One region of the Streptomyces sp. NPDC029138 genome, then DNA from elsewhere that is predicted to be linked to it. Evidence: riboswitches for the same ligand, from Rfam matches in the RefSeq annotation. Region 1 holds a riboswitch; each other region holds the start of a gene.

Region 1 (4,072 bases):
GCCGGACCCGAGTGCGCCCAGATGGACGACCTCCTTGCCCAGCGTCTCCAGCAGCGGGCGGGCGGCGTCGAAGACGCGCTTGTCGCCGCCGGCGAACAGCCGCAGCTCTCCGTCGCGGGCGTGGTCGCGGTTGCCGAGCATGCCGACGTCCAGGACCGAGGGCGCGTCACCGGCGATCTGCACGACCTCGTCGGGGGCGACGGTGCTGGCGCAGATCAGGACGCCGGGGTACGGGCCGTCGGCCAGCACGCCGTCCGGGCCGTGCAGCACGGCGCCGAGGGCCTCGCCGTCGGACACGACGCAGAGGGCGGCGCTCGTACCCGCGACGGCGTCGGCGGGGTGGGCGGCGGCGTGGGCGCCCGCCTCGGAGAGCGGCGCGGTGCGCTGCGGGGTACGGTTCCAAACCCGGACCTGTATCCCCTGGTCGAGGAGGCGACCGGCCAGTCCGGCGCCCATCGTGCCGAGACCGAGGACGGCGACGGGGCCGTTGACGGTGCCCGTCATGCGGACACCCCCTTGGTCTCCTTGATCACACGGAACCGCATGGACTGCCGCTGGTCGACCCACTCGCGCAGCGGGGCCACCAACTCCTGGTGCTCCGCGCTCTGCTGCCAGGCGAAGAAGTCCTCGGCCGACCGCCACTCGCTGGTGATGACCCACTGGCGGGAGTCGTCGACGGGCTCTCCGAGCCGCTCGACGATGTGGCCGGGGGTGTTGGACACGGACTTCCGGAGCTGCTCGTACAGATCCAGGAAGCCCTGCTCGCCGCCCTCGATGACGCGGACCGCGAAGACGACGTTCAGCTTCTCGGCCGACAGGCCGTTGTGGTTGGTGCCCATGTGTCTCCTCCTGAGTGAGATCCGGCAGGACACGACACCAACGGACTCATGTCCCTCGTACGGCTGCAACTCCGAATGGGGGACGGGCCGGTCGGCACAAGGGGTTCACGTTCCGTCATTAGTCATTTCGAGTGACTTACGGGGCTCCTGCCGACGGGTGACCCGCCGTACGGCGGCCGGGTGACGGCGCGTCGCGGGAGATGAAAGGATGATCGCCTTCTGAGGTGACACCGGGGCGCACCTCCCCGGGAGGGGAGTGGGGCGGCGTGCCCGAGAGGCCGGCGGAGGAAGCGGCAGGCCAGGCCGCGGAGGGAACCGGTGCGGCGCCGTGCCGGGTCGTGGTGTGCCGGGACTGCTGCTGCGGCAGCCCCAAGGTGACCGGCGTCGATCACGCGGCGCAGACCGCGCGGCTGCGCGCCGAGGTGCCCGTCCGTGTCTCCGACTGCCTCGACGTCTGTGACCAGGCCAACGTCATCGTCGTACAGCCGTCCGCCGCCGGCCGGGCCGCCGGTGCGCGACCGGTCTGGCTGGGGCTCGTCAACGATCCGGACGCGACCGAGGACATCGTCACCTGGGTGCGGGCGGGCGGCCCGGGGGTGGCTCCGCTGCCGGACATCCTCGACCTGTACGCCTTCACCCCACCGCGGCGGCGCGCGGACCGCTGAGACCCGGGCCGTACGGACTGCGGTCTTGGCCGGACGCCGGTCACGCGGTACGGTCGGTCCGAATCGACGACGGTACGACGGAAGCCGGTGAGAACCCGGCACGGTCGCGCCACTGTATGCGGGCTCCCACGGGGCGCCCGTGAGTCAGACCCGGGGCCGTCGTCCTGTGCACCACCGAGATGGGACGCGAACTCCCAGAGGAGGTCCTGCCATGGCGCAGACCGTCGCCCGGCCGACACCCACCACTCCCGCCGTCCCCGCCAAGCTGCCGCTGAAGGCGACAGCTCCCTGGGCGGTCTTCTTCGGCATCCTCATGCTGGTCCTGCTCTACTTCGTCGGCGCCGAACAGGGCGCCACCTCCGTGGTCAACGGCACGGACGTCCATGAATGGGTGCACGACGCACGCCACCTGCTCGGCTTCCCCTGCCACTGACGCGAGGGGACCGCGCGCACCCATGAACTCCGCAACCGTACGGAACCTCCTCGTACGGGGCATGCTCGCCGGCCTCGCGGCCGGCGTGCTCGCCCTCATCGCCGCCTATTTCCTCGGTGAGCCGAACGTCGACAAGGCGATCGGCTTCGAGGACGCCCACGCGCACGGACACGAGAGGGAGGTCGTCTCCCGCTCCTTGCAGTCCACCGCCGGGCTCGCCACCGGTGTCCTCGTCGACGGCGTCGCCTTCGGCGGCATCGCCGCGCTCGCCTTCTGCTTCGCGCTCGGCCGGGTGGGCCGGTTCGGCCCGCGCGCCACGGCGCTGCTGCTGTCCGGCTGCGCACTGCTCGCCGTGTACGTCGTGCCGTTCCTGAAGTACCCGGCCAACCCGCCGTCGGTCGGCGACCCCGGCACCATCGGCAGGCGGACCGCCCTGTACTTCCTGATGATGCTGCTCAGCGTCCTCCTGGCGATCGCCGCCACCCTCCTCGGCAAGCGGCTGTCGCCCGGTCTGGGCACCTGGTGGGCGACGGTGGTGGCGGTGGCCGCGTTCGCCGTCGTGATCGGCGTGGCCTACGCGTTCCTGCCCGCCGTCGATGAAGTGCCGAAGGACTTCCCGGCCACACTGCTGTGGCGGTTCCGCCTGTCCGCCCTGGCCCTCCAGGCCGTGCTGTGGGCCGGATTCGGCCTGGCCTTCGGGGAGTTGGCCGAGCGCCTGCTGACTCCCGGGCCGGCCACGGGCGCGAAGGGGCGGGCGGTTCCGGCCGCACACTGACTGCGCCCGGCCGGGGCGCGAAGGGCTGAGCCATCCGGCCGCACACCGACTGCGCCTGGCCGGCAGAGGGGGCCCTCCGGAACCACCCGGGGGCCCTCTGGCGTTCTTCGGCTCAATCCCCGGCCGGCAGACGGCTATTCGGCGTCCGGCGCGGACAGCGGACGGCCCAGCCGCAGATTCCACCGCCCGGCCCGGCCGCTCAGTTCGGTCACGGTCAGGGGCGGCACGTCGAGGCGCCAGAAGACCGCGACGGGCATGCCCAGCGCCTCCACCGCCGCCGCCCGCACCAGCTCCGGCTCGACCACGGCGAGCGTACGACCCTCCACACCCTGCGCGTCGGCCAGCCAGCGCGCGACCCGCCCGCACAGGTCCTGGACCGACTCGCCGCCATGCGGTGTGCACGCGGGGTCGGTGAGCCAGCGGCCCACCGCGTCGGGCTCGGCGGCTCCCACCTCGTCCAGCGTGCGGCCTCGCCAGCGGCCCACATCGAGACCCGTCAACTCCGGTACCGGCACGCCGTCCAGGCCCAGCGCCGCGGCCGTCTCCAGGCAGCGCACGCTGGGGGAGGCGAGCACACGGACGGCGGAGGGCAGCGACCCGGCCGCCGAACGGGCCCGCGCCGCGCCGCTGTCGTCGAGCGAGCCGCCGTCGTCGAAGCGGGCCCGCCGCAGCGACGCGCTCGTCGCGGGCGAGACGAGAAGGACTCGACTGGTCACGCGGTCGCTCCTGTCGCTGGGGTGGTGGGGTGCGGGACTCGACGGGGAAGGGTAGCGGGGGCTCGGCCTCCATCCGAACGGCCCTTGTCGTCGCCGATGCGATCGGTGACGACCCGCTGGAAGTGCGGGCACCGGGTGACATCCTCGTGACCGCAGGCCAGGGCGCACTCGATGAGGTCGAGCGAGGCCCGGGCGGCGGCGATGCGCAGGCGGAGTGCGTCGGCTTCCCGGCGGAGGACGTCCCGGCGGCTTTCCGGGGCTCTGCTCGCGAACAGGGAGCGGATGGTGTCGAGGGACAGGCCCGCCTCCTTGGCCCGCAGGATGACGGCGACCCGGGTGAGCGCGTCGGTGCCGTAGCGGCGGCGGCCCGCGCTGTCGCGCGACGGGGTCAGCAGTCCCCGTGCCTCCCAGTGCCGCAGCACGTGGGTGGCCAGGCCGAAGCGTTCCGCGAGGGCGCCGATGCTCAGGGTCTCGTCATCGCTGCTTGACTTCATGCCGACATTAAGTCGGAGCCTGGGCGGCATGGCTAGTGACACGGAAGAGACGGACGGCCTCGTCGCCATGCTGGACGCGGCCGACCGGCTGCCGGGCGCGGCAGAACTGCGGACCCGCTCCTACGAGTTGCTGCGGCTGCCGTCGGGGGC
Region 2 (4,072 bases), on a different contig from region 1:
CGTACAGGGCGCGGCGGGCACCGGGGACCCAGGCCTCGGCGACGGCCGTGCGGGGCGGGCTGTAGGCGTCGAAGATCTTGCGCCAGTCGCGGTAGATCTCGTGGACCTCGTCGCGGTCCCAGTAGGGATGGCTGCCCGGCGGCATCAGCGGCAGGGCCTGCTCGCCGGTCGCGCCGATGTCCCCGAGGTCCCGCAGCGGCTCGGTGAGGTCCTTGGCCAGGCCGTGGGCGACGTCCACGCGGAAACCATCCACGCCCCGGTCGGACCAGAACCGCAAGGTGGTGCGGAAGTCGGCGCGGACCTCCTCGTCGTCCCAGTTGAGGTCGGGCTGTTCGGGGGCGAACAGGTGCAGGTACCACTCGCCGTCGGGCACCCGCCGCCAGGCGCTGCCGCCGAACACGGACTGCCAGTCGCTGGGCGGCAGTTCACCGTGCGCGCCACGCCCCGGCCGGAAGACGTACCGCTCCCGGGCGGCGGAGCCGGGCCCGGCGCGCAGCGCCTCCTGGAACCAGGGATGCAGATGGGAGGTGTGATTGGGAACGATGTCCACGACGACCTTCAGCCCGAGCCGGTGCGCCTCACCCACCAGGGCGTCGAAGTCGTCCAGGGTGCCGAGGCGCTCGTCGACCCCGCGCGGGTCGATGACGTCGTAGCCGCCGTCGGCGAGTTCGGAGGGGTAGAAGGGGCTCAGCCACAGGGCGTCCACGCCGAGCGTGGCGAGATGGCCCAGCCGGTCGGTGATGCCCCGGAGGTCGCCGAGGCCGTCACCGTCGGCATCGGCGAAACTGCGCGGATAGACCTGGTAGATGACGGCCTGCCGCCACCAGTCGGGGTTCCTGGACGAGAGGTCCGGCGAGAGGTCTGCCATACGGGCTCCCAGGGGACGGACGACAGTACGGAATCTGTATCTGTCCACCTTGCCCGGAAAGGGAACCTTTAGCGGCCGTTCAGCCGACGCAGTGCTCCAACAGCCCCCGAACGTCCGCGTCCACCACCCGGTACCGCACCACGCGCCCCTCCTTCTCCCCCGCCACGACCCCGGCCGCCCGCAGCAGCCGCAGGGCCTGGGAGACGGCGGGGTCGTTCATCCCCGTGGCGATCGCGAGATCGGACACGGCGAGCGGCCCGGTACGGTGCAGGGCGAGCAGCAGCGCCAGCCGGTTGGCATCGGCGAGCAGCGAGAAACGGTCGGCCCAGGTGCGCAGACGCCCCGCCTCACCGATGGCGGCGATCGCCTCGCACACCCGATGCCCGTCGATGGAACGACGGTCGGCTCGGTCGGCAGGCACGAGATGCATGGGGCCAGTCTGGCAGGCCCGCTGTTTGTGATCTTCGATACCTGCGCAGGTGCGCAGCTATGCAGGAAACCGCGTGCCCCTCTACGGTGGGCGGGCCGTGGTGTTCGGGAAGTCGATGGAAGGTCGACGCGGCCCTCGCCACTGTGATCGGGGAGTTCCCGTTCCGTCCGGCATCGCCGGGCCACTGGTCGCATGACCGGGAAGGCAGGGACGGCGGACGTACGACCCGTAAGCCAGGAGACCGGCCACGGCAGCTCACGAAGTGATCCACGAGGTGCTGGAGCGTGAACCCATGGCCGATGCCGCGTCTTTCCGCTGGCGACGCGAGGACACCGTCAAGACAGTGGGGCTGATGGCGGTGATCGTCGCCCTGCACGTCGTCGCCTTCGGAATTCTGTACCTCCTCGTCGCGCCCGAGCACTACAAGGTCGGCACCGACGTCTTCGGGGTCGGGCTCGGCATCACCGCCTACACCCTCGGCATGCGGCACGCCTTCGACGCCGACCACATCGCGGCGATCGACAACACCACCCGGAAGCTGATGGCCGACGGGAAGCGGCCGGTGTCGGTGGGGTTCTGGTTCGCGCTCGGCCACTCCAGCGTGGTGGTGCTGCTGGCGCTGCTGATCGCGGGCGGCACCTCGCTGGCCGGGAAGGTCATGAACGACGGCTCCACCACCCACCAGGTGCTCGGCTTCCTCGGTACGACGATCTCCGGCACGTTCCTCTACCTCATCGCCGCCCTGAACCTGATCGCCCTGGTGGGCATCCTGAAGGTCTTCCGGGCGATGCGGGCGGGCGCGTACGACGAGAAGGAGCTGGAACAGCACCTGGACTCGCGGGGGTTCATGAACCGCGTCCTCGGCCGTCTGACGAAGTCCATTTCGCGGCCGGGACAGATGTACCCGCTCGGCTTCCTCTTCGGGCTCGGCTTCGACACGGCCACCGAGGTCACGCTGATGGTGATGGCGGGCTCGGGCGCGGCGGCGGGCCTGCCCTGGTACGCGGTCCTCTGCCTGCCCCTCCTCTTCGCCGCCGGGATGAGCCTGTTCGACACGCTCGACGGCACGTTCATGAACTTCGCCTACCAGTGGGCGTTCTCCAACCCGGTCCGCAAGGTCTTCTACAACCTCGCCATCACCGGGCTGTCCATCGCCGTCGCCTTCTTCATCGGCACCATCGAACTGGTCGGCGTCCTGCACGAGAGGTTCGGCCTGCACGACGACATCACCGGCTGGATCGCCGGCCTCGACCTCGACCACGTCGGCTACCTCATCGTCGGCCTGTTCGTGGTGGTGTGGGCGGCGGCGCTGGCGTACTGGAAGGTCGCCCGGGTGGAGGAGCGCTGGGCGGTCTCCCCGTCCGCCGCCGAGTAGCGGCTAGCGCGCGACCGTCTCCAGGTACAGCTTCACGTACCGGTCGGCGTTCACCTCCAACGCCACGTCGACCAGGGCGCGTTCACGGCCGCCCTCGTGGATCTCGGACTCGCCGAGGCGGGGGCGGCGGTCGACGACGGTCTGGCCCCTGGTGGGGCCAGGGGCGAGGGAGACCTCGACCGGGAGCAGGCGGGTGGTGATGCCGTGCGGGTCGGCGACCGCGCAGACCGCGCCCGCGTCGCCGAGGCCGCCCGCCTCCTCCGCCTGAGGCGGCTCGCCCTGGTGGGCCGGCCGGTGGGCGAGCAGCTCACCGGCGAGGCGGGTGCCGGGCTCGCCGCTGGCGCGCAGCCGGTGGACCTCGGCGCTGTCCACGACGACCTGCTGGAAGACGTCCAGGCTGTACATCGTGATCGGCACCCCGGCGGTCAGCAGGATCGCCGCCGCCTCCGGGTCGTGCCAGACGTTGAACTCCGCGACCGGCGTGGCGTTGCCGGTGGCCACCGCCCCTCCCATGAACACGATCCGCTCGATGTTCCGGGTGACCTCGGGGTGGGTGCGCAGCAGCAGGGCGATGTTGGTGAGCGGCGCGGTCGGGATCAGTGTCACCGGGCGCGGGGAGGCCAGGATCTCGCGGCGCAGGAGGGTGACGGCGTCGACGGCCACGGGGGTCCGGGCGGGCGCGGGCAGGCCCAGGTCGCCCATGCCGTCGACGCCGTGCACCGGGGCCGGGCGGGCCGGCTCCAGCAGCGGGCGCTCGGCACCCCGGGCCACCGGGATGTCGGGGGCGCCCGCCTGCTCCAGCACGGTGAGGGTGTTGCGGACCACCCCGTCCACGTCGGTGTTCCCGGCCACGCAGGTCACCGCCCGGAGGTCGAGTCCCGGGTGGCGCACGGCGAACAGCAGGGCCAGGGCGTCGTCGACGCCGGTGTCGCAGTCGATGATCACGGGAATGGGCTGACCGTCCACGGCGGACTCCTTCCGTCGTGCCGACCTTAGATCAGGCCGAGCCGACGTGACCGGTGCCGGACGGCGGTCGTCAGGTCCGGGTGCGGGTCGTTCGCCGGACGCGGGTCCGTGCCGGCCGCTCGCGCGGTTCCCCGCGCCTTTCAGGTGGGTGAACCGCAGCTCGGCTCAGAGGCGCGGGCACCCCCGTCCCACAGTGCGGGGCCGCGTGCCGCCACCCGTTCGGTGATCCGGCGCAGCAGGTCGGGTGCCGGCAGCGCTCCGGGGCGGTCGCCGTCGCGCAGGCGTACGGCGGCCAGGCCGGCGCTCGCCTCGCGTGCGCCGATCACCGCCTGGTACGGCACCAGGCGGGCCGCGCGGATCCTGGCGCCCAGGGTGCCCTCCCAGGGGCCGGCCAGTTCGGCGCGCAGGCCCAGGGCGAGCGCCTCGCGGACCA
Region 3 (4,072 bases), on a different contig from region 1:
GCACGCTGCCCGGCGGCTGGCGGTACTGGACGTTCTGGCAGCACGCCGTCAAGGGCAGGCTGCCGGGTGACCAAAATCTCTTCAACGGCTCGCTGAGCCGGCTGCGGATCTTCGCGCGAGGCCACTAGCCAAGGCACGCCTGGGCCGAAGACGCGAAGCGGAACCTCGCACGCGCGTTACGGACACCCTCACGCCCGCCTCAGTTCATCTTCCGTTCACCCAGGTTGCCTACGTTCATCCAGCCAATGACCTCGAACGATTGCCTGGGTAAATGGAAAGCTTCTCGCTGATCCTCGCGATTGTGGTGGTAACCGCTCTCGCGTTCGATTTCACGAACGGTTTCCACGACACCGCGAACGCGATGGCCACCACCATCTCCACAGGCGCCCTGAAGCCGAAGATCGCGGTTGCCATGTCCGCCGTCCTCAACCTTGTGGGCGCCTTCCTCTCCGTGGAGGTCGCGAACACGATCTCCAAGGGTCTCGTCGACGAGACCGGCATCCGTCCCGAGGTCATCTTCGCCGCCCTGGTCGGCGCGATCCTCTGGAATCTGCTGACCTGGCTGGTGGGCCTGCCCTCCAGTTCCTCGCACGCCCTGATGGGCGGCCTGGTCGGCGCCACCGTCGCCTCCGCCGGCTTCGGCGCCGTCCACGGTGACGTCCTGGTCACCAAGGTGCTGCTCCCGGCCGTCGCCGCGCCGGTCGTCGCGGGCCTCGCCTCGCTGCTGGCCACCCGGTTCTCCTACGGCGTCGGCGGCACCGCCGACGGCGAGGCCACCCGCAAGGGCTACCGCGCCGGCCAGATCGCCTCCGCCGGTCTGGTCTCTCTCGCGCACGGCACCAACGACGCCCAGAAGACGATGGGCATCATCACGCTCGCCCTCGTCGCGGGCGGCTCCATCGCCCCCGGCTCCAACCCTCCCACCTGGGTCATCCTCTCCGCCGGCCTGGCCATCGCGCTCGGCACCTACATCGGCGGCTGGCGCATCATCCGCACCATGGGCAAGGGCCTGACCGACCTGGAGCCGCGCCAGGGCTTCGCCGCCCAGACCAGCGCCGCGACCGCCATCCTGGCCTCCTCCCACCTCGGCTTCTCCCTCTCCACCACGCACGTCGTCTCCGGCTCGGTGATGGGCGCGGGCCTCGGCCGCAAGGGCGGCGTGGTCCGCTGGTCCACCGCGACCCGCATGTTCGTCGCCTGGGGGCTCACCCTCCCGGCCGCCGCGCTGGTCGGCGGGGGCGCCGAGTCCGTCACCGACCTCGGTGACTGGGGCACCGCCGTCGTCGCCGTCTTCCTGGTCGCCGCGAGCGCCGCGATCTGGAAGGTCTCCCGCCGCGAGGTCGTCGACCACACCAACGTGGTCGCCGACGCCGGGGAGCCGGCGGGTGTGGTGACCACCGCCATCGCCGCCGTGACCCCGCCCCCGGTGGGCGCGGTCACCGAGGACCTGACGGCCACGATCCCGGCCCCGGCCACCGAGCCCTCCCCCGCCGCCGCCCCGGCCACCCCGCCGGCCGCCGCGGTCTGACCCCGAGCACACGGTTACTGAAGGAAGCATCCCCATGAAGATCGACTGGGCGGCCCTCGGCTCCGTCTTCGGCGTCAGCCTCGCGTTCACGGTGGGCCTGGTGGTCCTGTTCACCCTCGGCATCAACGGCCTGTCCCGCCGCGAGAAGGCGGCGGCGCAGGGCGGGTCCGCCGCGCTGGCGGTGACCGGCGCGTACGTGTGCTTCGCGGCCTGCGCGGCGGCGGTGGCGTACGGGATCTACCTGATCGTCGTCAAGCCCTGACGGTTCGAAACCTCACGCATCGGCCCCGCCGGGCCACCGCTTCAGCGGGACCGGCGGGGCCGACGCATGTCGTCGGACCGGCCGTCCGGTGCCGTCCGGCGGGCCGGTGATGTGGGCCTCAGCACAGTCCGGCATCCCAGGTCAACGGCAAGTTGACGGCCGTTCCGGGCGCGTGGTGGACTGCCCAGGCCATGTACGGCGGCAAGAGAGGAAGCCGGTGCGAATCCGGCGCGGTCCCGCCACTGTCACCGGGGAAGAAACCCCGGGAGCCAGGAACTCTCACCGCCGATTCACGTCGAACCAGGGCGCGGACACCCTGAGTGAGGACACATATCGCCATGCTCGGCTGCCGATCGAGGACCAGTACCAGGCCCGTTCCTGTCCCCACGGCCGGCTGAGCCGATGGGTGCCGATCGCGCTTACGCGTACGGCGCCGCCGCCGGCGTCCTCGGTGACCTGCTCCTCGGCGATCCGCGCCGCGGGCACCCGGTCGCCGCGTTCGGCCGGGCGGCCGGCGCCGTGGAACGCGCCCTGTGGCACGACCACCGTGGCTGGGGCGCCCTGCACACCGCCGTGTGCGCCGGTGGCGCCGTCGCCTTGGGAACGCTGGCCGTTCGCGCCGTACGCCCCTCCCGTACCGCCTCCGCCGCGCTGACCGCCGCCGCCACCTGGGCCGTCGTCGGCGGCACCTCGCTCGCCCGGGAAGCCCGCGCCATCGGGCGCGCCTTGGAGGCCGGGGACGTCGAGGCCGCCCGGGCCCGGCTGCCGCATCTGTGCGGCCGGGACCCGCAGGCGCTGGACGCCGACGGCATCGCCCGGGCCGTCGTCGAGTCGGTCGCCGAGAACACCTCCGACGCCGTGGTCGGCGCCCTCGTCTGGGGTGCCGTCGCCGGAGTCCCGGGGCTCCTCGGGTTCCGCGCGGTCAACACCCTGGACGCGATGGTGGGTCACAAGTCGCCCCGCCACCGGCGCTACGGCTGGGCCTCCGCCCGCCTGGACGACGTCGTCGGCTGGCCGGGGGCCCGGCTGACCGCCGTACTCGCCGCCGTGGCCGGACCCGATCCGCGGGGTGCCGTGCGCGCCTGGAGGGCGGACGCGGGAAAGCATCCGAGCCCCAACGCCGGGCCCGTTGAAGCCTCCTTCGCGGGCGCTCTCGGCGTGCGCCTGGGCGGGACGCTCTCCTACGGCGGCCGGGTCGAACACCGCCCGGTGCTGAACGGCGCCACCGGTCGGCCGGTCCGGGTCACCGACATCGACCTGGCCGCACGGCTCTCCCGCCGCGTCGGTCTGCTCGCGCTCGGCACCACGCTCGCGGCGCGCACCCTCCTGAAAGGACGTGGGAAGTGAACGGTGGTCTCCTCGTCGCCGGCACCACCTCCGACGCGGGCAAGAGCGTCGTGACGGCCGGCATCTGCCGCTGGCTGGTGCGCCAGGGCGTGAAGGTCGCGCCGTTCAAGGCGCAGAACATGTCCCTGAACTCGTTCGTCACGCGCGAGGGCGCCGAGATCGGCCGGGCGCAGGCCATGCAGGCCCAGGCGTGCCGCGTCGAGCCGACCGCGCTGATGAACCCGGTGCTGCTCAAGCCCGGCGGTGAGCAGAGCAGCCAGGTGGTGCTGCTGGGCAAGCCGGTCGGGGAGTTGAGTGCGCGCGGGTACCACGGCGGGCGCCGGCAGCGGCTGCTGGGCACGGTGCTGGACTGCCTGTCGGAGTTGCGGGGCACGTATGACGCGGTGATCTGTGAGGGGGCGGGGAGTCCTGCCGAGATCAACCTGCGGCGGACCGACATCGTCAACATGGGGATCGCGCGGAACGCGCGGCTGCCCGTGCTCGTCGTCGGCGACATCGACCGCGGGGGCGTGTTCGCCTCCTTCTTCGGGACCGTCGCCCTGCTCTCGCCCGAGGACCAGGAGCTGGTAGCCGGGTTCCTGGTGAACAAGTTCCGGGGCGATGTGAGCCTGCTGGAGCCGGGGTTGGACATGCTCCGGGACCTCACCGGGCGGCGGACGTACGGCGTGCTGCCCTTCCGGCACGGGCTCGGCATCGACGAGGAGGACGGGCTGCGCGTCTCCCTGCGCGGGACCGTCCGCGAGTCCGCCGTGACGCCCCCGGTCGGCGAGGACGTGCTGCGGGTCGCGGTCTGCGCGATCCCGCTGATGTCCAACTTCACCGACGTGGACGCGCTGGCCGCCGAGCCGGGTGTGGTCGTGCGGTTCGTGGACCGGCCGGAGGAGCTGGCGGACGCCGATCTCGTCGTCGTGCCGGGCACTCGCGGGACCGTACGG

What was found. A riboswitch is a leader RNA that binds a small molecule or an ion and turns the genes downstream of it on or off. The one in region 1 is predicted to bind cobalamin.
Region 2: linked by a shared signal. The riboswitch ahead of nicT (Nickel transporter NicT) and the one ahead of ACZ4WH_RS04735 (CbtB domain-containing protein) in region 1 are both predicted to bind cobalamin.
Region 3: linked by a shared signal. The riboswitch ahead of ACZ4WH_RS13085 (cobalamin biosynthesis protein) and the one ahead of ACZ4WH_RS04735 (CbtB domain-containing protein) in region 1 are both predicted to bind cobalamin.

The regions. Positions count from the first base shown of each region.
Region 1 covers NZ_JBVHWM010000003.1:158,117-162,188, reverse strand. Annotated here, with positions in the region: gene ACZ4WH_RS04750 (NAD(P)-dependent oxidoreductase) at 1-504, opposite strand, end outside; gene ACZ4WH_RS04745 (antibiotic biosynthesis monooxygenase family protein) at 501-839, opposite strand; gene ACZ4WH_RS04740 (hypothetical protein) at 1,178-1,504, shown strand; cobalamin riboswitch at 1,558-1,679, shown strand; gene ACZ4WH_RS04735 (CbtB domain-containing protein) at 1,716-1,937, shown strand; gene ACZ4WH_RS04730 (CbtA family protein) at 1,960-2,712, shown strand; gene ACZ4WH_RS04725 (histidine phosphatase family protein) at 2,847-3,428, opposite strand; gene ACZ4WH_RS04720 (MerR family transcriptional regulator) at 3,425-3,922, opposite strand; gene ACZ4WH_RS04715 (methyltransferase domain-containing protein) at 3,951-4,072, shown strand, end outside.
Region 2 covers NZ_JBVHWM010000006.1:4,398-8,469, forward strand. Annotated here, with positions in the region: gene ACZ4WH_RS08325 (glycoside hydrolase family 13 protein) at 1-868, opposite strand, end outside; gene ACZ4WH_RS08330 (ArsR/SmtB family transcription factor) at 948-1,298, opposite strand; cobalamin riboswitch at 1,380-1,562, shown strand; gene nicT (Nickel transporter NicT) at 1,591-2,673, shown strand; gene ACZ4WH_RS08340 (nucleoside hydrolase) at 2,677-3,639, opposite strand; gene thrS (threonine--tRNA ligase) at 3,780-4,072, opposite strand, start outside.
Region 3 covers NZ_JBVHWM010000011.1:97,301-101,372, reverse strand. Annotated here, with positions in the region: gene ACZ4WH_RS13100 (lysozyme) at 1-128, shown strand, start outside; gene ACZ4WH_RS13095 (inorganic phosphate transporter) at 272-1,528, shown strand; gene ACZ4WH_RS13090 (hypothetical protein) at 1,563-1,790, shown strand; cobalamin riboswitch at 1,949-2,089, shown strand; gene ACZ4WH_RS13085 (cobalamin biosynthesis protein) at 2,193-3,137, shown strand; gene ACZ4WH_RS13080 (cobyric acid synthase) at 3,134-4,072, shown strand, end outside.